Regions from separate parts of the Paenibacillus sp. JNUCC31 genome, predicted to be linked through region 3. Evidence: riboswitches for the same ligand, from Rfam matches in the RefSeq annotation. Region 3 holds a riboswitch; each other region holds the start of a gene.
What was found. A riboswitch is a leader RNA that binds a small molecule or an ion and turns the genes downstream of it on or off. The one in region 3 is predicted to bind thiamine pyrophosphate.
Positions count from the first base shown of each region.

Region 1 (5,854 bases), 3.5 Mb from region 3:
TACATGTCCTGTTATGATAGAGATTGTTTGTTTTTGGGAAATGCTCCTGAATGGCAGACTCGCTACATATACATCATATATTTAGAAGGAGTTTTTCTTCATGAAAAAATTGCTTTGGATCGGATGCTTGTCCTATTTCCTCATCGGACTTGCCCATGTAGTTCTCGGCTCCATCCTGCCTGTTGCCCTTGAACATTATGGCAAGGATTACAGTCAAGGAGGAACGCTTATTTTCGCCCAATTTGCCGGGTTCCTGGGTGGGGTACTACTATCTCCGTGGTTGAATAAACGCTTTGGCAAACGAGGCGGTCTATTAATTGCCGCGGCCCTGCTTTGCATTGCAGAGTTATCCTACATGCTGCTGCCACCTTGGGGTTGGATGTACGTCATTGCTCCTGCAGCCGGATTCGGATTCGGGATGATTGAGGCTGTCATCGGTACAATCATCATTGCTGCAATTAAAGATAATACCGCGGTCGCCATGAGCCGACTCGAAGTGTTATTCGGTATCGGGGCCATGGTCATGCCGCTCATTGCCAGCGGTCTAATCTCTGCCGGATACTGGCGGCTGTCTTTCCTTGTGGTTGCTGTCTGTGCAGCGATGACCTTCATTTTCTGGGCCAAAAGTTCATTCGGTGAGCTGGACAGCGAGCTGAGTCGACGTAGCTCAGACCAGACTCCTGTACACGCTCACGCTGCTGCATCGCCAAATGGAACAACCCCTTCAGACGTTGAGCCATCTCGTTCAATCTATCGCGGGCGCAATTTGGCTCTTCTGTCTTTATTTGTTCTGTTTTTCTTTCTCTACGTTGGAACCGAAATGAGTCTTGCCAACTTCATGCCCGCCATTCTGATTGAGAAAATGAACATGAAGGAAGCAGGTGCTGCGCTTAGTGTTACCTGCTTCTGGATCGCCATGTCTGTTGGACGGCTGTTTGCCGGATATATTGCGGAGAAGTTTCAATATCGCGTCTACGTTCTGTACAGCTGCCTCGCGGCCGTTCTGCTATTGATGATTTTTCCGTTCACCAACCAGATCTGGTCCGCATTTTTAATCATTCTCTTACTGGGACTTGCACTGTCTGGCGTGTTCTCCATCGCCCTCGTCTTCGCCAGCAAAATGCTGCTTGGAACCGAAGAATCGACGCCCAGTATCCTGATTGCATCAGGTGGAGTTGGCGGTGCCATTCTGCCTTTGGTTACAGGCTGGAGTCTGGATCATCTGGAAGTTAACCAATCCGCATGGATGCTCGCCATCTTTGCGGTTGGGCTGCTTGTCATTAGCGTGATCACGTATCAATGGCAGAACAAACATGCGGTCGATACAGTGACTTAACAGTTATGTGTCGAGGCAAACCTGAGAATTAGAATCAGAAACAAAATACCTATTATAGAGATTGAGATGTCCACCGTCATGAATTGGCGGTGGACATCTTGTTTAGCGTTATTCTGTTCTAACGAACCTGGTACACGCTATTCATCTCCATTTCTGCATGTTTGAAATCTAACGAATCCTAGAGACGTTATTCTAGATAATTAGCTCCAAATCAAGCTCTCGTTGCAGTTTCTTAGCATAGTAACGCCGCTGAGATTCGTTAGATTTTTCGTTCCTTAAAAACCGGCCCAATAAGATGTTCTCGATTCGTTAGCGCTGTAATCATGGTAGAAAGTGTCCTATCTTTGCCTCAGATCACCTTTCATTAAAGGTGAGCATACGATCTATTTATTTGCACAAGATTACCCAGGAAATACTTTAGGCCCATCTGAATCACACACTTTTGTTAACGGCAGGCAATACAGATCCATTATCCTTGATGAATTTACCAAATACATATCGCACGAGTGGCCCCAGAATGATCAACTGATATGGAAGCGCCAGGCTGAAGTTACGAGCGATTGTATGAAGGTACGTACGGAGTATGGATGCCCCGTTTAATTGATCCGCGAGATATGCCGAGATCATTCCATACATGGACATGATCAGTACCATACCAATCACCATGAAAAATGACATGGCGAGCACACCCAGAATCTTATTGGACTTGTCGAAGGGCAAGGAGAATGCAATCTTTCTCGCTACAGGTCCGACAATGAAAGACTCCACCAAAAACGCGATGACAAAACATAATATGAACTGAAGTAATATCTCAAGCGGGGACATCTTGCCGAGTAACCCATTGTGCCATAAATTAAATGTCATCATGACGACGACCATCCCTGTGCACATCAGCATTCCAAAAACAATTTGTTCTTTCTTCGTTGTTGGCAATTCTCTCATCCTTTCTGTTTACCTTCGTAATTATAGAGATGACGAACCCCCTCACATAAGTGAACATTATGTGAACATTGCCGACTTGTCCAAAAATTAAAATCCTGTTTGACAACCCCATAGCACAGTCCTATGATATCCCTTAAAATGGTAGAAAATATTTACTCAATATAAGGAGGATTTGGATTATGAGTTTTCAAAAGCGCATTGACCACGTTGGCATTGCCGTTCGTGATCTGGAGACCACACTCCGTTTCTATACGGAGATTGTTGGTCTTGAATTGAAAGACCGGGTAACCCATACCAACGGCGTCATCCAGCTCGCCTTTCTCGGCTTCAACGGAAGCAACGAGACTGAGATTGAGTTGATTCAGGGATACAGCGACAAGCTGCCTTCCGAAGGAACAGTGCACCATTTTGCCATCCATGTCGATGACCTTGAGTCCGAGTACAACCGCATTAAGGCAACCGAGGCCGAGTTTATTGATGGAGAGATCATTACACTGCCCAACGGTTACCGTTATTTCTTCATTTATGGACCCGAGAAGGAATGGATTGAGTTCTTCCAGCGCTAAGAATTGGAGCTGACTATGTATAGGTGCATATGATGATTTTCAACCGGATGGACCCGCGCTGGAGGAAGGGATATGAGCGCGTATATTAGTCCGGCTGACTTGTGTAATTTGATGTTCAAAGCAATTACAGCTACAGATCTGGAGCCCTTCACCATACTGCATGGGATCTCGAATAATCGGTTTAAACGATTAAATCTCGAATCCACTCAGAAAAAGGTAGGCTATGAACCGAAAGCCGATGCTTTTGCACTCAGTCAGATTTCCTTATATGATTCTCCACGATAAAAGTTAAAAAATCACACATCGACAGAGGTCGTTATACGCATGTATAAGGGCCTCTTTGATTACTTCATACGTGCCCCTATCCAGTTCCTGACTGGACATGCATCGGCCTCTGGCCTATAATTACACCTAGTAATGCCCGTAACTTCATAGTTTCCCAGGGGAGTCGGAATTGGCCGGCTGAGAGTGTATCCCACCAAGATACTGACCCTTAGACCTGATCTGGATCATGCCAGCGTAGGAATCGGAGTATATCGAATTGGCCCAGCCTAGCCTCTTTGCTGAGTGCCACATCTCTAACGCCTGCACGCGTCCCGGAGTAACGGGGCGCTTTTTTAATGTTCTTTTACATAGCCAGAAGAGCTGAAAAAAAGACGTCATCCGGATCATAGCTGGTATAAATCTGTCGATTTATGCAAGAAGCTTGGATATGAAGCCAAGGAGTACCCCGCGCCACTGGCCGGACAACATGAAGGAGAGAAATGACGATGAGATGGCGTAAAATGATGGGCCTATTGCTCTTGTGTGTACTACTAGTGGCTGTGGCCGCATGTGGCGGCAAAGAAGCTGCACCTTCAGGAGAAAATGGCAGCAGCAGCACCGAAAACAGCAATGAAGGTGACAATGCAGCCCTCAAGGATATTAAAGTGGTACTGGACTGGACACCAAATACGAATCATACCGGCCTGTATGCGGCCGTAGATCAGGGTTTTTATAAAGCCGAAGGCTTAAATGTCGAGATTGTACAGCCAGGTGCCGGAGGCGCGGATACAATGGTGGCTTCGAATGAAGTGCCATTTGGCGTAAGTTATCAGGAGAGCGTGACCCAGGCCCGCACACAGGGCGTACCGCTCGTGTCCATCGCTGCAGTCATTCAGCATAATACATCCGGATTTGCCGCTCCGGCGGAACGGAACATCAAGTCTCCCAAAGATTTTGAAGGCAAAACCTATGGTGGCTGGGGTTCACCGGTAGAAGAAGCCGTGATGCAGTCCATTATGGAAGGCGAAGGCGCTGATGTATCCAAAGTAAAAAATATTAACATGGGCGATGCAGACTTTTTCACAGCTGTGAAACGCGATATCGACTTTGCCTGGATTTTCTACGCCTGGACGGGTATTGAAGCCGAGCTTCGCGGAGAACCCATCGACATGCTGTATGTGAAGGATTATTCCGATGCGCTGGACTACTACACCCCTGTACTCGTGACCAATGAACAGACGATTCAGAACGATCCCGAGCTGGTTAAAGCGTTCTTGAAGGCGACTTCCGAAGGATATCAATATGCGATCGAACATCCCGAAGACGCTGCCAACATTCTGATTAAGGCCGTACCGGATCTGGACAAGGACCTTGTACTCGCGAGCCAGAAGTGGCTGAGTCCGAAATATCAGGATGACGCACCGCGCTGGGGTGAGCAGAAGCAGGAAGTATGGCAGAACTATACCGATTGGATGTTTAGCAAAAAACTGCTTGATCAGCAGGTTGATGTATCCAAAGCGTATACAAACGAGTTTCTACCCCAATAAAAATTGTTTAAGTTTAACTTTTTTACACCAGAACGAAGAGTGCAGAACCCATCTGTAGAAACGAAGTGGTCGCCTTTATCCCCGGATTTCCCCCATGAGGAAAATGGAATCAAAAAATCCGGGGATAACAGCGATCGGAAGAGGGTACTGCAATCGAAGTGGTAAAGTGTAAAGCTGGTTTAACTCATGCAATTTAACTCGAAAGGAAACGTGATCTTTTATGGCAAGTACACTGCTTAGCATTCAAGTCATTCCCAAAACGCCAAATGGCGAAAATTCCTATCCTTACGTTGATCGTGCTATCGAAGTTATCCAGCAGTCGGGATTAAAATATCAGGTTAACCCACTCGATACCACGATGGAGGGAGAACTGGAGGAACTGCTTGAGGTTGTCCGCAAAATGCACGAAGTTCTCGTGGAAGCTGGCAGCCCAAGCATCATCTCACAGATCAAGATTGCCCATAGCCCGAGCGGCTTCAGCATGGACACCCTGACGGAGAAATATCGCTAATGCATGCCTATTGGAAAAGCGTATGGCCGCCCTTTGTGGCGGTTATTCTCTTTATAGCGGTATGGCAGGGAGCCGTCTCCCTGTTTCATATCGAGAAATGGATGCTGCCAGCGCCTTCGGACATCGCCCATGAAGCAGCATCCCAATCCGAGCGACTTGGCATGCATGCATGGGCAACAATTCAGCTGACATTGATAGGGTTTGCAGCAGGTACGCTCGTGGGATTACTGATTGCAATGGTGCTGCATTTGATTCCATTTTTGAAATCTGCACTCTATCCATTACTTATTCTTAGCCAAAATATACCGACCATTGCGCTTGCTCCGCTCTTGCTGATCTGGTTCGGATTTGGGCTGCTGCCCAAACTGATTACCATCATCCTGGTCTGCTTCTTCCCGGTGGCTGTAGCCGCCATGGACGGGTTGACCCGCACCGATGCGGCGATGATGAACTATATGCGCATGGCTGGTGCAAAACGCGGCCAAATTTTCTGGAAGCTCGAACTGCCGCATGCCTTGCCCTCGGTGTTCTCGGGGATTAAAATTGCCGCTACGTATAGCGTCATGGGTGCGATCATCGCTGAATGGATCGGTGCAGATAAAGGCATCGGCTATTATATGATGCTGCAAAAATCGGCCTATCGGACGGATCGTCTTTTCGTGGCCATCATGATTATTGTGGCACTGAG
Region 1 is NZ_CP062165.1:3,896,595-3,902,448, reverse strand. Features, by position in the region: gene JNUCC31_RS16955 (MFS transporter) at 101-1,336, shown strand; gene JNUCC31_RS16950 (DUF2798 domain-containing protein) at 1,769-2,269, opposite strand; gene JNUCC31_RS16945 (VOC family protein) at 2,458-2,844, shown strand; gene JNUCC31_RS16940 (hypothetical protein) at 2,917-3,129, shown strand; TPP riboswitch at 3,276-3,388, shown strand; gene JNUCC31_RS16935 (ABC transporter substrate-binding protein) at 3,615-4,655, shown strand; gene JNUCC31_RS16930 (thiamine-binding protein) at 4,876-5,166, shown strand; gene JNUCC31_RS16925 (ABC transporter permease) at 5,166-5,854, shown strand, end outside.
Region 1: it holds a riboswitch for thiamine pyrophosphate, as region 3 does, so the genes downstream of both, JNUCC31_RS16935 (ABC transporter substrate-binding protein) here and JNUCC31_RS01450 (thiamine phosphate synthase) in region 3, are expected to answer to the same signal.

Region 2 (5,854 bases), 3.5 Mb from region 3:
TCGCCAAATGGCTGGAACGGCGCTGGCTGCGCTGGAACCCGGCTCTATCCCGCAAGTAATGTGAAGGAGCGTGAATTTATTCATGAGCACAAGTCAGATCAGTCCTTTTCTGCAAGTGGATGGGGTTCAGAAATCGTATGATCAGCGCACGATTCTATCCGACATCAACGTCAGTGTGAGACAAGGGGAATTTGTAGCCATCGTTGGACGAAGCGGTTGTGGCAAAAGTACGTTGCTGCGTCTGATCGCCGGGCTGGAAGCCCCCTCTTCAGGTAACGTTATGCTGGGCAATAGAAAGCTTGGCAGTACCGCACCCGAGACAAGGTTTCTGTTTCAGGAGGCCCGGCTGCTGCCTTGGAAATCCGTGCTCGACAATGTACGGTTGGGCATCCCCGACAAGAACAAGGAAGATGCACGCCAGTCGCTTCGCAATGTAGGACTCGGAGAGCGTGAAGGCGACTGGCCGGGAGTATTATCGGGCGGGCAAAAACAACGTGTCGCTCTGGCACGCGCACTCGCCAGTCATCCTCGCTTACTGCTGCTGGATGAACCGCTGGGTGCATTGGATGCTTTAACCCGGATTGAGATGCAGCAATTAATCGAACGTTTGTGGGTAGAAGAAGGGCTGACCGTCATTTTGGTCACTCATGATGTCAGCGAGGCGGTTGCACTTGCTGACAGGGTACTGTTAATCGAGGATGGTCATATAACGATGGATACCCGAATTACGCTGGAGCGGCCACGCGTTCGGGACAGCGGGTTTGCTCATTTTGAAAACCTGATTCTTAATCGGTTGTTGACTCCTCCACAAGAAACAGCACAGCAGATTGCCCAGAAACAGATATCATTCTCGATCTAATTCCACTGGAAAGAAGGTATGATCATGCAATCCCTTTCACCCATTCCCTCTCCTCCTGTCAAAGACCTGTTAAATCAAATTCCAGCCTATACACCTGCCAAATCCATGGAACAGATTCGGCGGGAGTTGGGACTGGAAAGTGTCGATCGACTCGCAGCGAACGAGAATCCGTTTGGCTCTTCTCCCTTGGCTGCGGAAGCAGTCCGATCCCTGGGCTCCGATCTTTTGGCACAATACCCCGACGGTTCCAGCCAACTGTTGCGTGACAAACTTGCGGAGCGGCTGGGTGTGCGTACCTCCCAACTGGTATTTGGCAGTGGATCGTTCGAGCTACTGACCCTTACCGCCCAAGCTTATCTTAATCCCGGCGAGGAATCACTCATTCCGGTGCCCTCCTTTAACTGGTATAAAGGCGCTACCCTGCTGGCAGGCGGTGTTATTCATGAAGTGCCTTTGGTCAACCATTCGCTGGACCTGGAGCAATTCCGGCAACGGATCAATGCTTCAACCCGAATCATCTGGCTGTGCAATCCGAATAATCCGACCGGAACCATTTTCACGGCAGATGCCCTGCTTGGTTTACTTGAACATGTTCCCTCCCATGTCGTGGTTGTCCTGGACGAAGCGTATTATGAATTCGCGGAAAGCGAAGATTATCCGGATACGGTTAAGCTGCTGGAACAGTACAATAATCTGATTATTCTGCGGACCTTCTCCAAAATATATGGGCTGGCCGGCCTGCGAATCGGATATGGCATCGGGAATGAAAGCATCATTGAAGGCATTAACCGGGTCAAGCTGCCCATCAGTCTGACAGCCACATCCCAAGCCGCTGCTTCGGCCAGCCTGGATGATCATGAATTTGTCTCTCATTGCCTGCACTACAATCGTCAGGGACGGGAAACGTTAATGCAATCCTTTGATCAGTGGAAATTACCCTACATCCCTTCCGAAACGAATTTCATCATGGTGGATCTGTTACAGGACAGTGGCCCCATTACCAGAGAATTGTTGAACCGAGGCATCTCTGTTCGCGGCGGTGCCGAATTCGGCATGCCTACCTGGCTTCGGATTACGATTGGTACACCTGAGCAGATTGCCCGTTTGATCCGTGAGCTGGGCGCACTCATTCCCTAGTCGGTATATGACTTCTTCCCTCATTCATTTATCTTCCTCACCACGACCTGCCTGATCAGGCTCTTTACATTCCGCTTCTTTATGATATATGCTGAGTACACAACTGCATATCTTGAACATTACACTAGGGGAGCCTTGCGGCTGAGACGAATCGAACGATTCGGACCCTTTGAACCTGATCTGGATCATACCAGCGGAGGGAAGTGGAGCGGCCTTTCAGTAAGTGGATTTTTTCATGTTGATGATGAAATTTAATGTGAATTGAACTTACAGACCCACTCATTTCTCCGGAAATGGGTGGGTCTTTTTCGCGTTCTGCGGGCAGATCAGAAGGTGTAATTAGAGATCCCGCAGTTTGCTGTTTGTTTGATAACGAGGAGGAAAGGAAGCGAGAAAATGGGTGACGACATCACCATTCACAACATGAGCTATGCTTTCCCGGGAAAAAGGGATTCCCCTGTGCTCTCCAATGTGTCGATGCGTGTAGCGAGAGGAGAATTCGTCTCGATCATCGGCTCCAGCGGCTCCGGTAAAAGCACCCTCTTCAAGCTGCTGGCAGGCTTGCTTGAGCCCACCCACGGAACCATTGAAATTCCTTGGGTTCAAGAAGGAAAGCGACTGGGCCAGGTGGCCTACATGCCACAAAAGGACCTCCTGTTATCCTGGCGAACCGTCATGGAGAATTGCATGCTCCCCTCCGAACTTGCTTCAGGGCGGCAGGATAAGGCAAGGATGCGAGCGGACATTCTCGCTGGGCTCGACAGATTTGGCTTATCCGGCTACGCGCATGCTTACCCGGACGAGCTGTCGGGTGGCATGCGCCAGCGTGTCGCGCTGCTTCGTACTTTGCTGACAGGCGGCCAGCTCATGCTGCTGGATGAACCATTCGGCGCACTCGATGCCCTGACCAAACGGGAGATGCATCGGTGGCTGCTGGAGCTGTGGGAAAGCCTGGGCAAAACCGTGTTGTTCATCACGCATGACATTGAAGAAGCCCTGCTGCTCAGTGATCGGATTATCCTGTTAACTCCAGTGGGCCAAGGCCAACAGCTGCAAGATATGGAAGTACCTTTGCCGCGTCCAAGACATTCGGACATGATCTACGAACCGACTCTCGTTCAGATGAGACGATTACTGGAGGAACAATTGCATGCGAGACGGTAACTTGAGAGATAGCATGAAGCATAGCGTAAGAGGTTGGCTTGCCCGTTATGGTCTGTTTCTTTTGCTCATGATCTTGCTGCTTGCCCTCTGGGAGTGGATTGTGCATATGGGATGGGTGCCTTCCTTCATCATTCCAGCCCCGACGGCGATTGCCAGTTCGCTGTATGAACATCGCCACCTTCTGCTGGCTACACATCTGCCCGCTACCTTGATGGAAGTTGTCGTTGGTTTTGGCTTGTCTATTGGTGCCGGAATTGCACTTGCAACAGGTATGTATATGAATCGGTCGATTGAAAAAGCGTTATATCCCTTCATCTTGATCAGTCAGACGATTCCGTTGATTGCCCTGTCCCCCGTCTTCATCCTGTGGTTTGGCTACACGCTGTGGAGTAAAGTTGCGGTGGTATTCCTGATCGCATTTTTCCCGATTGTAGTTAGCACCTACGATGGACTGCGCCAGGGTGATCCGGAGCAGCGTGAATTGCTGCGGACGATGGGGGCCAGCAAGTGGGATATTTTTCGCAAACTCCAGATTCCGCTTGCCCTTCCCTCCTTCTTCTCGGGACTAAAAATGTCTGTAGTGTACTGTGTGGTCGGTGCAACGATCGGGGAATGGCTCGGTGGAAGCAAGGGTCTCGGTTATTTCAGTCGCAGAATGTCGAGCAACATGAACACGGATGCGATGTTCGCCGCTATTGTGCTGTTATCCCTGCTTGGTATCGCCCTGTTTGTACTCATTGCATGGATGGAGAGAAGATTCGCTGCACCACGTCATGCAGGTAGAAGAAAGGCTGGATAACTTTCGGAGGTAGACCTGACGGGACAGGTTTATCTTACTTAGCGTCTTCCCCTTACTATCCGCTGGGAGGCCATAGCAGCACATCGGTTTCCAATCACCGGTATGTAGAATTTTATGAATTTCATAACAGATAACAAGGAAGAAACGAGGAACTTTACGTAATGAATAATAAGCATATATATTCCCTGCTCCCTCTCCTGCTCATAGCTCTGTTGCTGATCGTTAGCGGATGCAGCAAGACGGGCACCAACACGCCTGCTACGGATTCAGCTTCCAATACCAAAGATACAGAATCATCTGTGACCGAAACGTCAGTAGATTCCAAAGACAAGCTATCCATCATGCTCGACTGGTATCCGAATGCAGTGCATTCCTTCATCTATGTAGCTCAGGAGAAAGGATACTTCGCGGATCAAGGTCTGGATGTTGATGTTCAAATGCCTGCCGATACCAATGACTCACTCAAACTGGTTGCTGCCGGAAAAATCGATCTGGCGCTGAGCTACCAGCCGCAAATTTTGCTTGCGCGCGGGGAAAACATTCCTGTACGTTCCATTGCGGCCGTCGTTCGGCATCCACTCGTGCATCTATTAACTGAAGCAGACGGTAAAGTGAAGTCGCCTAAAGATCTTGAAGGATTGACGGTCGGCTATTCCTCAATTCCTCTGTATGAGGCAATGGTGCGTACCATGATCAGCCAGGATGGAGGTAATCCCGACAAGATGAATCTGGTAGATGTGGGATTTGACCTGATTCCTTCCCTGGCTTCCGGGCAGGCAGATGCCATTATGGGCGGTTTTATTAACCATGAGCAATTGATTCTGGAAAAGGAAGGCCATGCCATGAAATCGATCAATCCCGTTGATTACGGCGTACCTGATTATTATGAGCTGGTACTGACTGCAAGTGACACGGGTATTGAATTGAAAAAGAATCAGCTTACCCGGTTCATCAAAGCGATGCAGGAAGGACAGAAATATGTGACAGAGCACCCCGAGGATGCGCTGAACATTCTGCTCGCGCATGAGAACGAAACTTCTCCACTTGACCCGGAGATCGAAACCAAAAGCCTGAATATTTTACTGCCACTGATGAATGAAAAAGGTCAGCCGTTTGGCGGGCAGGACGCCTCTTCTTGGAAAAACGTACGTGCATGGCTGGTTCAAAGTGAATTGATTCCCGGTTCCGTGAAGGCTGAGGATGCTTTTATCAACTTGCAGGGCGAGTAGACATCGGTTGCTGGATCAGATCAAAGAAAATCTTAAAGTAGGAAATTCAATGCTGGAAATTGCCACATGAGTTTCTTCGGTATTCAATAACTGTACAAAATTTCTATAGAATATATGGATTTTTTATTAAGTAGATGAATTATTTATCTAGTCTTTCTATATGGACATTGCAGCTATCCGAGAATGACCTTTAACTCATAACTCAATCATTTATGAAAATCCTGCTACCCAACAACCTTGAAAACTTATGCGTATAAGGGTAACCCTGCCTGCTTTTGTTGATTAAATTGCTTATTTATAAGGAGGAACTCATATGTCTTATCTGGAACGTGTTCGTACACAAAATCCACTCGTTCATAACATTACGAATATTGTCGTTGCTCCGTTTACGGCCAACGGTTTGCTCGCACTAGGTGCATCTCCCTTTATGGCCTATGCGCATGAAGAAGTGGCTGATGTCGCCAAAATTTCGGGAGCAGTTGTATTGAACATTGGCACTTTGGACGAACGGGTAGTTGAAGCGATCCGCCTGGCTGGTCAATCGGCGAATGCAAATAATGTGCCTGTGGTGCTCGATCCGGTTGGCGCTGGCGCAACCGCCTATCGTACAGAAACCGTTCAGATACTTGTTCGTGAGCTTCGCCTCACGGTGTTGCGCGGCAATGT
Region 2 is NZ_CP062165.1:4,417,945-4,423,798, reverse strand. Features, by position in the region: gene JNUCC31_RS19315 (ABC transporter permease subunit) at 1-59, shown strand, start outside; gene JNUCC31_RS19310 (ATP-binding cassette domain-containing protein) at 83-859, shown strand; gene hisC (histidinol-phosphate transaminase) at 884-1,996, shown strand; TPP riboswitch at 2,113-2,215, shown strand; gene JNUCC31_RS19300 (ABC transporter ATP-binding protein) at 2,393-3,160, shown strand; gene JNUCC31_RS19295 (ABC transporter permease) at 3,147-3,959, shown strand; gene JNUCC31_RS19290 (ABC transporter substrate-binding protein) at 4,121-5,188, shown strand; gene thiM (hydroxyethylthiazole kinase) at 5,502-5,854, shown strand, end outside.
Region 2: it holds a riboswitch for thiamine pyrophosphate, as region 3 does, so the genes downstream of both, JNUCC31_RS19300 (ABC transporter ATP-binding protein) here and JNUCC31_RS01450 (thiamine phosphate synthase) in region 3, are expected to answer to the same signal.

Region 3 (5,854 bases):
TTGGTACAATACAATTAGTGATACAGGACTTATGGCCTTTATTCAGGGGGTACCTGTAGGGAATGAAAAGATTAACAATTATGCCATCGGTGGTGGCAGACTGGTGAAGAAAACAGCAATTATTGGCGGAGTTGATCCGGCAAGTGGAATCAAATATTATTATCCCTCCACATGCCGCAATGGTTACAGGGCCGGAGAAGTGTTTACAGATGCGAAACAAGCAGCAGCTCAAGGCTATTTTGAGTATAAGTGTTCCATAAATTAGGGCAGTTTGTTTGTAATATGAAAGTGAGGTTGCATGAGATGTTTACATTACTTTCAGAAAAGGCGATACCTGTGATAAAATAAGGTTTCGGAACGATAGTAATGTCCAAATAGATAGGAGCAACCTCATCTTATGAGTTTATTGTCAGTTGAGAACGTGAGTCACAATTTTGGCGACCGCACGTTATTTAAAAATGTTTCTTTTCGTTTACTCGCCGGAGAGCGTGTAGGCCTTGTTGGTGCAAATGGTGTGGGCAAGTCCACATTGATGAACATCCTTACCGGGAAATTGTTAAAGGACGAAGGGAAGGTTGAATGGACCCCAAAAGTTCGCTATGGATATCTGGATCAGCATACCAAGCTCACGCCTGGAAAAACGATTCGTGATGTGCTCAAAGAGGCGTTCCTGCCCTTGCTTGAGTTGGAAAAAGAAATGATGTCCATCACGGATCAGATGGCAGACGCCGATCCGGACAAGCTTGAATTGTTGCTGGAAGAAATGGGTGACATTCAGGAACAATTAGAGCAAGGTGATTTTTATCTGATTGATGTGAAAGTGGAAGAGATGGCGAATGGACTTGGCTTGTCCGCTATCGGTCTGGATCGTGACGTGGCCGCGCTTAGTGGTGGTCAACGTACGAAGGTATTGCTTGCCAAGCTCTTACTGGAGAAACCAACGGCTCTTCTGCTGGATGAGCCAACGAACTATCTCGATGTGGAACACATTGAATGGCTGACGCGTTACCTGAAGGATTACCCGTATGCGTTTATTCTGATTTCGCATGATACGGAGTTTATGAATGAGGTCGTTAACGTTATATATCATCTGGAATTTGCCAAGTTGACGCGTTATGCAGCGAACTATAACAAATTCCTTGAAATGGCCGACATGAATAAGGCGCAGCATATTGATGCTTATGAGAAACAGCAGGAATTTATCAAGAAGCAGGAAGATTTCATTCAGCGGAACAAAGCCCGCGCTTCCACTTCCGGTCGTGCCAAGAGCCGTGAGAAGCAGCTTGGCAAGATTGAACGGATCGATCGTCCAGACGAAGCAGCCAAACCCACATTCAAATTCAAGGATGCCCGGGCGAGCAGCAAAACCGTCTTTGAGGGTATTGATTTTGAAATTGGATATTCATATGCATTATTGCCCAAAATGACGATGACGATTGAGCGTGGTGAGAAAATTGCCATTGTTGGGTGTAACGGTGTAGGTAAATCAACTCTGCTGAAGACCATCCTTGGGAAAATCCCGCCAATCAGCGGTAAGACATTCTTGGGTGACTATCTGGAAACAGCCTATTTCGAACAAGAAGTACGTGCAGGTAATATTACTCCGATCGAAGATGTGTGGAATGAATTTTCTCATCTGACACAGAATGAAGTCCGGGGCCATCTCGCACGATGTGGATTGAAAAATGAGCATATCACCCGTCCGCTTAACGCGCTTAGTGGTGGAGAACAGGCAAAAGTTCGTTTGTGTAAGCTTCTTATGCGTGAAAGCAACTGGATTTTATTCGATGAGCCGACCAACCATTTGGATGTGACAGCCAAAGCAGAGCTAAAACGCGCCTTGCAAGAATTCAAGGGTACCGTGTTGCTCGTATCACATGAACCTGAGTTCTATGAAAGCTGGGTAACCAAAACATGGGATGTTGAAGCTTGGTCCGAGAAACAATAGTATGTATCTTCGAACCTCGAACAAGATCAGCTACTTTTATAACTACATCAACCCTAAGCATGAATGAACAACGTAATCAATGGAAATGTACGGTGACAAAAAAAGGTGTCTATGGTAACATAGGCTACAACTTCATATGAACACTAGGGGGGCCGCACGATGCGGCTGAGATGGAAGAATTAGATTCCGGACCCTTTGCACCTGATCTGGATCATACCAGCGTAGGGAAGTGGCCGTTTCAGCTAATGACAAAGTGAGCAATTATCGTTGATTTTATTGCGATGTTGCCTGCAGTGTGAAACATGCATATACACATTGTTACAATTATGGGTTCCGTAGTTGTTATGCAGTGAGTAACCGTATGCAGCAGTCATTCAGTTGATCCATGAATACTAAATTCGTGGCCACTCCCCTGCGGGAGTGGCTTTTTTTGTTGTTTATTTCAGCGTAATCATATGCAAGAGGAGGGCGAACAATACGGAAATCTTCCACGAACATGTAACAAGAGGATCATTCGAACTGCATGCTCTTTCACCAGGAAAAGGTGACATGAACTCTTTTGTGCATGCTGCCACGGATGTATGGCGCTGGGTCGATTATATCCACATTCGAGAAAAAAAACTGACCCTGGAGCAACAGATACAATGGGCCCAAAGCCTGAAAAAAAAGGGTGTTCCATCTAACCGAATCATCATGAATGGCTCAGATCAGCTGGCTAAACATGGGGTGTTTGGTGGTGTGCATTGGGGCCAAGCTGCTATTCATAGCTACGATAAGGAGCTGGGGAGAGTCGATCGGCTTCGCGTAGGGGTGTCGGTTCATTCTCTGGAAGAAGCAAAAGTTGCAGAAGAACGTGGGGCGGATTATCTATTTTACGGGCATGTGTACGCCTCACCCAGTAAACCGAATTGCGAGCCTAGAGGACTTGCTTCGTTGGCTGAGGTATGCACCAAAGTTTCAATTCCAGTGATCGCGATTGGTGGGATTGGAACGGAGAATATTGCTGCTATCCGAACTGCTGGCGCCAAAGGGGCTGCGGTAATCTCTACGATTTGGACAAGCAACAACCCGGAACTGGCAGCAGCTTCATTGCGGCGGGCGATCACGAATTCACAGAAGTATGCCGAACCAGGGAGATGAGATCATGAGAGAGGGAGCAAGAAGTATAAGGAAACGTTCAGGTTATCATCCAAGAGCAGTATCAAGGAGTAGAATTGGATCGGAAATTCGAGGCAATCTTCATGCTGAAACCATTATTGTAGGCGGTGGAGTGATCGGTTGTGCTATTGCATGTGAGCTCGCTACCCGAGGCCATGATGTTCTTTTGGTTGAGCGTTCGCGGATCGCTGGAGGAACTTCCTGTGCAGCTGCCGGGATGCTTGCTGCTGACAGTGAGAGATTCACTCATGCCGTTATGGCGAGGCTCGCGAAGGAGAGCAGAGAATTACTTCATAAACAGAAGGAACGAATCAGTTCACTTAGTGGAGTGGAGATGGGTTTGCAGCAATATGGGTTTATTACTCCCTTTCGTTCATACAGTGAGGTCAGCAATTACAAAAATAACAGATCTTCGAACTCCTCTGATGAACCTTTTTGGTGGGATCGTGTCTCTGTCCAACAGGAAGCATCATGGTTAAACAGGGATATCTATGGTGCATATTACAGACCTTCCGAGAGCGAGATCCTTCCTGTTAATCTCACGCAGGCGTATGTCAGGGCGGCTCAAGCCATGGGTGCAAGGGTTATGGAAGGCGTACAGGATGTCCGTTTGCATATAGATGTGAACGGAGTTCAAGGGATCCGAACTTCCATTGGAACGATGACATCGAAGAACGTCATTGTTGCAACAGGGTTACAGGGAGAAGAGTTGATGAGACATGCAGGGCTGATTTTGCCTGTTTTGCCTGTGAAAGGAGAGATTGCAGCGGTGCATTTCTCACCTCGCCACATCGGATACAGACCTGACAAAACGGTGTATGCAGATGATATATATATTGTCCCAAAAGCCAATGGGGAAGTGTGGCTCGGTGCAACCAGCCTTCCCGGAAGAACAGACACAAAAGTCTCGGTACAGGGGATTCAGAAGCTATTTACAGCTGCGACAAGCTGGGTGCCTGGCATGAAGGAAGCGCATTTTCTCCGGGCATGGGCGGGTGTTAGACCTTCGACTCCGGATGGATTGCCCTACATAGGGGCTTGTGAAAGTATTCCCGGGTTATTCACTGCTTTTGGACATTATCGTAATGGCATACTGCTTAGTGCGATTACGGGCAGCTTAATGGCTGATATAATCTACGGTAAAACTTCCGAAGCGTTGGGAATTCAGGACCTTAGTCCGGATCGTATGAATCGAAAGGAGATATTGCAGTGAATATCATTGTCAACGGACAAACCATGCAAATTGAAGATAGCTTAAATCGTGTGGACAAATTGCTCCATTCGTTTAATCTGCAAGTAAAAACCGTAGTGGTTGAATTGAATCGGCAAATTTTAACGAGGGAATACCATGAGACGACGGCATTAAGAGACGGAGATCGGATTGAAATTGTACATTTTGTGGGAGGCGGTTAACTATGTTGAAGATTGGGAATTATACGTTCGGATCTAGACTACTTCTGGGTACAGGCAAATTTTCGGATTTGGACGTGCAGAGCCAGGCGGTTGAAGCGGCAGGTACGGAAGTGTTAACGTTCGCTGTTCGGCGTTTGAATCTGGAAGATCGAAACAAACAACATTTTCTGGACACGCTGGATTTGAAAAGGTATACCCTGCTTCCCAATACAGCGGGTGCTTCAACGGCAGAGGAGGCAGTGCGAATCGCTGAACTTGCCCGGGCTTCAGGACTTTGTGATATGATAAAAGTAGAAGTCATCGGCGATGGAATCACATTGCTTCCTGACCCGATTGAAACGTATAAAGCATGTGAGATATTGCTTGAAAAGGGATTTACGGTACTGCCTTATATCTCGGATGATGTTATTTTGGCCAAGCGATTGCAACTACTCGGTGTACATGCTGTCATGCCTGGGGCTTCACCCATAGGGGCAGGGAGAGGAATTATTAATCCCTATAATCTGGAGATAATTATTGAACAAGCCGTCGTTCCTGTCATTGTGGATGCAGGGCTTCGAGCACCCAAAGATGCGGCTCATGCGATGGAATTGGGAGCAGACGGTGTATTGTTGAATACGGCTGTCTCCGGATCGGGAGACCCTGTGAAGATGGCTAAGGCCATGAGAATGGGGGTTGAAGCAGGCAGAATGGCTTATGAGGCAGGCATGATTCCCATTAAGCGTTACGCGGCAGCAAGTAGTCCGGCGGAAGGAATGGTTCATACATGACAAATCAGACACGACCCTCCGAGCAGGCAGACCGTTACTCCAGACAGGAACGGTACGCTCCGATCGGTAAGGAAGGTCAGGACAGATTGAGTAACAGCAGAGTATTAATTGTTGGTGCAGGTGCGCTTGGCACTGGCATTGCAGAGACACTGGTACGTTCAGGTATTGGCCACGTTACCATTGCAGATCGTGATTATGTGGAGTGGAGCAACCTCCAGCGACAACAGTTATATGTAGAACAAGATGCCATTCAGCGAATGCCCAAAGCGTTGGCAGCCGAGAAGCGTCTGTCTGACATTAACTCTACCGTTGAAGTTGTAGGCAAAGTAATGGACGTGAGAGTGGATGAACTGGAAGAATTGGTTCAAAGTGCAGATTTGATTATGGATGCAACGGATAATTTTGATACACGTTTATTAATTAATGACATGTCTCAGAAGTACCGCATTCCCTGGATTTATGGCGGATGTGTCGGCAGTTATGGAATTACCTACACGTTTCTGCCAGGAGAAACCCCGTGCTTAAACTGTTTGTTAGGTGAGGTTCCGTTAGGTGGAGACACCTG
Region 3 is NZ_CP062165.1:361,153-367,006, reverse strand. Features, by position in the region: gene JNUCC31_RS01460 (hypothetical protein) at 1-265, shown strand, start outside; gene JNUCC31_RS01455 (ABC-F family ATP-binding cassette domain-containing protein) at 398-1,948, shown strand; TPP riboswitch at 2,084-2,193, shown strand; gene JNUCC31_RS01450 (thiamine phosphate synthase) at 2,498-3,088, shown strand; gene thiO (glycine oxidase ThiO) at 3,093-4,319, shown strand; gene thiS (sulfur carrier protein ThiS) at 4,316-4,519, shown strand; gene JNUCC31_RS01435 (thiazole synthase) at 4,522-5,289, shown strand; gene JNUCC31_RS01430 (MoeB/ThiF family adenylyltransferase) at 5,286-5,854, shown strand, end outside.

Region 4 (5,854 bases), 3.7 Mb from region 3:
TGGGTTAAATATTTGCGGCACTTATTGAGACAACATAATCCATTTCAGGGGGAAAATACGATGATGACCATCGCCTGTTTTCACGCTCATTATTCCAACATTGCTCTGATTGAAGAGGCACTCGCTCCTTATGAGGTTGAACTCGTACACTATGTCGATCCGGGTCTGGATCGCCTCAAACATGACGCTGATTTCACTGAGGCAGTTACACATGAGAAAGTATCACAGACGCTGCAATGGATCGCACACTGTCATGCCGACGCCATCCTCGTCACTTGCACCCTGTTTGCGGCCGTACTTGGGCAGGAGGCACAGCATGTTCCCGTCCTCGTGGTTGGCATTGATGATCCATTACTTCAGGAAATGAAACGGGTACCGGGGAGATTCATATTGGCGTTTACCAACCCTGCAACGATTGAAGGAACGATGGCGCGGGTGAATCAGGCATTGCAGCAAAATGATGAACATGAGCAGCTGCACGAGGCCGTGACCATGGGGACTGAAGCGGTGCTGATCCCAGGGACATTTGAGTTAATTATGCGAGGCGATAAGGAAGGCTATCTAGCGGCGGTGAGTGCTGGATTACAGCAAATTGCTGAGCAGTTCCCTACTAAAAGGGTAATCGCTGCTCAACTGTCCATGGCTCCCGCAGCGGCGCGTGTCACCGCAGACGCAGGCATGTTGATCTATAGTCCATTGACTTCGCTTGCGGCGTATTTGGAGAAGAATTTGAACATAATTCGGCGTTAATGTTGAGCGGTAAGTGCGTATGAGCGGTGCGTCGATATAAAAACTGATTTTCCAGACTGCTTATATCGGTAACGCCACGCCAAAGATCAGTCAGTGATGCGACATCTCATCTGAAGAACTTGTTCCAGAAGTTCTCTTGCTCTAGATTGGAGCAAAAACTCTAACGAAACCAGCCCGTCTTATTAGCAGAATTATCGTGATCTGCTAAGTTTAACGAACCTGAGCCACCTTAATGGGGTCCAGACATGCGATTTCAGTACAGCAGGACGTGCATCTCAAGAAATAACGTTTCTGTGACTCGTTAAATCGCAGATCTGTTGAAATTACGGCAAATAGCGTGTGCTCGGTTCGTTAGGGGCTGCCTGTTCGCAATGTTAATTATTGCACTCCTGACATACATAGACCGTAAAAAAGAAGTGACCCGCCACAGGTTGAGGGCCTGACGGGTCACTTCGTCTTAAGATGCTGTAATTGGAGGAATACCCATCGCAAATGCTGTGCAGGAGTAGCCATTGGCCTGACTACTCTTATTTGTTTTTACTTATATTCATATTATTATGCATCTGTTAGACAATCAACCTATAACTGATAAACATATATTGAGTCGCACTTCTTGTTCTTTAAGAGTAAGTGTGCGCACCACGTACCCAAGTTAAAGCCGCTCTTCTCCGCGATCACGGAGAGGAACGGCTTTTCACTATGTCAGGCTGTCCAGATTGCGTTGTAACGACGCCTAGGAGCGTGTCCGGTATTCCTCTGCCTTTTCCTGCATGCCCGCAACCACGGCCTCATTCTCGGACAGTCCCTTGTCCACGGCAAAGGCACGAATATCTTGCGTTATACGCATGCTGCAAAATTTTGGCCCGCACATGGAGCAGAAATGGGCTTCCTTGGCCCCTTCGGCTGGCAGCGTCTCATCATGATAGGACAGCGCTCGTTCCGGGTCCAGTGACAGGTTGAACTGATCCCGCCAGCGGAACTCAAACCGTGCCTTGGACAGCGCATCGTCCCGACGCTGGGCACGCGGGTGGCCTTTCGCGAGATCGGCGGCATGAGCAGCGATCTTGTAGGCAATAACCCCTTCCCGTACATCATCCTTGTTGGGCAGGCCCAGATGTTCTTTTGGCGTAACATAACAGAGCATCGATGTGCCGAACCAGCCGATCATCGCTGCACCAATCGCTGAGGTAATGTGGTCATATCCTGGTGCAATATCGGTCGTCAGCGGTCCCAGCGTATAGAACGGCGCCTCCTTGCAGATCTCCATTTGCAGATCGACATTCTCCTTAATCTTGTGCATCGGCACATGTCCCGGACCTTCGATCATCACCTGCACATCATGCTTCCAGGCAACCTGCGTGAGTTCACCAAGCGTAGCCAGTTCAGCCATCTGGGCTTCATCATTGGCATCGTAGATGCTTCCCGGGCGCAGTCCGTCCCCTAGAGAGAACGCCACGTCATACCTTTTCATAATTTCACAGATTTCTTCAAAGTGGGTATACAAAAAATTCTCCTGATGATGCGCAAGGCACCATGCTGCCATAATGGACCCACCCCGTGACACAATGCCGGTCATCCGTTTGGCGGTCATTGGAATATATCGCAGCAGCACGCCGGCATGAATCGTAAAATAGTCCACGCCCTGCTCTGCCTGCTCGATGAGCGTGTCTCGATACAACTCCCAGGTCAGTGCTTCAGCTTCGCCATTGACCTTCTCCAGCGCTTGATAGAGCGGCACCGTGCCAATCGGCACAGGTGAATTGCGGATGATCCATTCCCGGGTAGTGTGAATGTCTCGACCTGTGGACAGGTCCATCACCGTGTCCGAGCCCCAGCGCACGGCCCATGTCATCTTCTCCACCTCTTCCTCGATGGAGGAGGATACAGCAGAATTTCCGATGTTAGCGTTGATCTTCACGTGAAAATGACGCCCGATCAGCATCGGCTCACTCTCCGGATGATTGATGTTCGACGGCAGGATGGCCCTGCCACTCGCCAGCTCCTGCCGCACAAACTCCGGCTCCACCCCTTCACGAATGGCGGCGAACTCCATCTCAGGGGTGATCATTCCCTGCCTTGCATAATGCATCTGGGTCACGCAGCGCCCAGCCTGTCCCCGCAGCGGTTTACCACGCAAGCCCGGATACTCCTCGGCTCCAGCTCGCTTCCCGCCCGGTTTCAATCCGTTATCCTCCGGTTTTACCATTCGTCCCTGGTAGGCCTCAACATCTTGACGCTCCGTAATCCAGCGGGTACGCAGCGCGGGCAACCCTGCCCGGATATCGGCATGAAATCCGGGATCAGTCATTGGTCCGCTCGTATCGTAGACACGCAGCGGCTCGTTATGCTCCACCCCTTGGGGAGTATTCGTGTCATGAAGGGCTATTTCACGCTCCGGTACAGCAATGTCCGGTCGTGAGCCCTGAATGTACACTTTGCGGCTGCCCGGGAAGGGCTGAACCCGTCCGGCCGCACCTGTACTCTTTTCCAACGGCTGATCCTGCTCGTCTTGTCCCATCGTTCTGTTCTCTGTACTCATCGCTCTTGTCTCCTCCTCATTGGTAATCGACTGGATTGATAGCTCTGCGCACAGTCCTGGATCATCCACAACACAGAAAAAGAAAGAGCGGTCATACACCAGAAGATAAGGACATCACATTCCAAGTAATACAGACATTCGGGGCAAAAAAAACTTCCTCCCCAACGCTCGCCAACCACTCTTGGCACTTGTCCAAAAAGCAGCTCTGGTATCGTCTTCCGCCTGTATACGGTATATAAAAAAGCCGGTTCCCAAGGGAACCGGCCTATGTCCATCACCACTCATGCAACTCATTCAGGCTCCAGAGCGGAGTCCATCCATAAGTCACATATGTGGTGTTCGTGGTCGTATCGCCGATTACTTCCCTACGCTGGTATGATCCAGATCAGGTGCAAAGGGTCCGGAATCTCATGCGATTCCGTCTCAGTCCGGACAATTCGGACTCCCCCAGTAACGTTAACAAGTTGCAGCATATACGCTGCAGATCCATATTCAGTTATGCTGGCCTGTGAGGCCGTCCATTACAGAGTAGCGTATCGAAATAAAAAAGACAACCTTTATATTCCAGAAATCTGAAATCAGGACAGCATAAGTCCCATCTGTGTGGCAGCTTCCTTCAACACAGGTGCATATTCGTGCAAGGTCTTCTGGGACAGGCGGCTAACTGGGCCGGATAACGACAAGGCGGCAGCGATATTACCTCTGCGGTCCATAATAGGGACAGATACGGCTGCTGCTCCCGGCTCACGTTCCTCATAACTCGTTGCGTATCCATGTTCACGAATGTCACCCATCTGTGCAAGATACACTTTGGGATCGATAAATACAGGCCATTCCGGCCCATTCATCAGATCTTCACGGTCCTCTTCGGTCGCAAAAGCCATCAGCACTTTGCTGGACGCTCCCACGGATAGCGGCAGCCTCACTCCCACCGGAGCCACACGGCGAATCGCTTGATCACTCTGCACGGCTTGAATCCGAATCCGCTCACTGCCATCACGCAAATACAAACTCACCGTTTCGCCCAGCCGATCTCTTAGCCGCTCCATCGCAGGAAGGAGCAGAATGGCTGGATCATCGCTTCGAGACATATGTGCAGACAGCTCCCATATACGTATGCCGAGTCGATACTTCTCGGTTGCTGCATCACGGATGACGAATCCTCGTTCCTCCAAAGTTGCCATCAGACGGTGGACTGTACTTTTGTGCAGACCGATCTGGCTGGCAATTTCCGTGAGTCCCAGATCACTACGGGTTGTAAAACATAATAATATATCCAGCGCCCGTTCTACAGCCCGGACGGTTAACTTGCGGTCTTCCATGGATGTTATCCTCCTCATGTTTCATCACATGAAACTCGGTTACATAAATTATATGAGAAACGGTCTCATCTGTAAACCAAAAGCGCCAATATGGAATAGGGAGAAGTGTAAATATTTTCTTTTTATAAATATAAATCCCCTGCAATTTGCACCCTTAGGAAATGTTAACCATATATCTTCAGAACTATATAACAATTGCGTAACAAATGCCTCCAATCAATTGACTTTGACTATATTGGAACATACGATAAAGATATATTAAATTCAGATTTTGCTTCATAAGTAGTCAGAAAAATCATTTATCATTATCATTTATCCGCTCTGTTCGTCTCGTTGTTATCTTCATTTGATTTTAAAAGGAGGGGCAATCATGTATCAGACATCCCAGAGCGAAGCCCCGCTGCAAACGAAAGTGTCCGATCTGCCCTCTTCGTTATCACCGAGGCTGATCCGGTTCAAACATATTGTCGTGGCGTTATTGCTCTCCGTTGTATTTTTTCTGCTCTTTTGTTTCATTGCACTACACGGGTATATTGCCTGGGTATTATCCAATCCAACTGTGGCGCCCGTCTTCTCCAATCCCATGCAGGCCAAGAACATGAAGTATCAAGACATCACGTTCCCGGCAGCTGACGGCAGTCGAACGATGCAGGGCTGGTATATCCCAGCTGACAATAATGCGAACAAAACGATCATATTCAGCCATGGATATGGTGCGAATCGTGAGGAAACCTGGGTTCCGATGTATGATCTGGCCCATTATGCTCACCAGCTCGGATTTAATGTGGTGATGTTCGATTATGGCTTCGCCTCCCAGGTGAACAAGGCCGTCGCTACAGGAGGTAAAGCCGAGTCCCAGCAGCTGCTTGGTGCCATTCAATTTGCCAAGCAGCGCGGAGCTCAGGAACTTGTCGTATGGGGCTTCTCCATGGGTGCCGGTACGGCCCTCCAGACTGGACTTATTACCAAAGATGTGGATGCGATGATTCTGGACAGCACATTCCTGCTGGAGCCGGATACACTGTACCACAACATCCATAATCAGATTGATCTGCCGCGTCAGCCTACGCTGGAGATTATGAACCTGCTGTTCCCGATTCTGAACGGAACCGGATTGCAGCAAATTCCGTATCAGGAAGTGAAAAAAGAAGATTATCCTTTCCCGATCTTCTTCATCCATGGTACCGAGGACGAGAAAGCCCCTTACCCTATTGCGGAGCTGCTCGCTGCCAACCAGACCAAT
Region 4 is NZ_CP062165.1:4,188,941-4,194,794, reverse strand. Features, by position in the region: gene JNUCC31_RS18290 (hypothetical protein) at 61-750, shown strand; gene thiC (phosphomethylpyrimidine synthase ThiC) at 1,484-3,268, opposite strand; TPP riboswitch at 3,635-3,748, opposite strand; gene JNUCC31_RS18280 (IclR family transcriptional regulator) at 3,868-4,611, opposite strand; gene JNUCC31_RS18275 (alpha/beta hydrolase) at 4,982-5,854, shown strand, end outside.
Region 4: it holds a riboswitch for thiamine pyrophosphate, as region 3 does, so the genes downstream of both, thiC (phosphomethylpyrimidine synthase ThiC) here and JNUCC31_RS01450 (thiamine phosphate synthase) in region 3, are expected to answer to the same signal.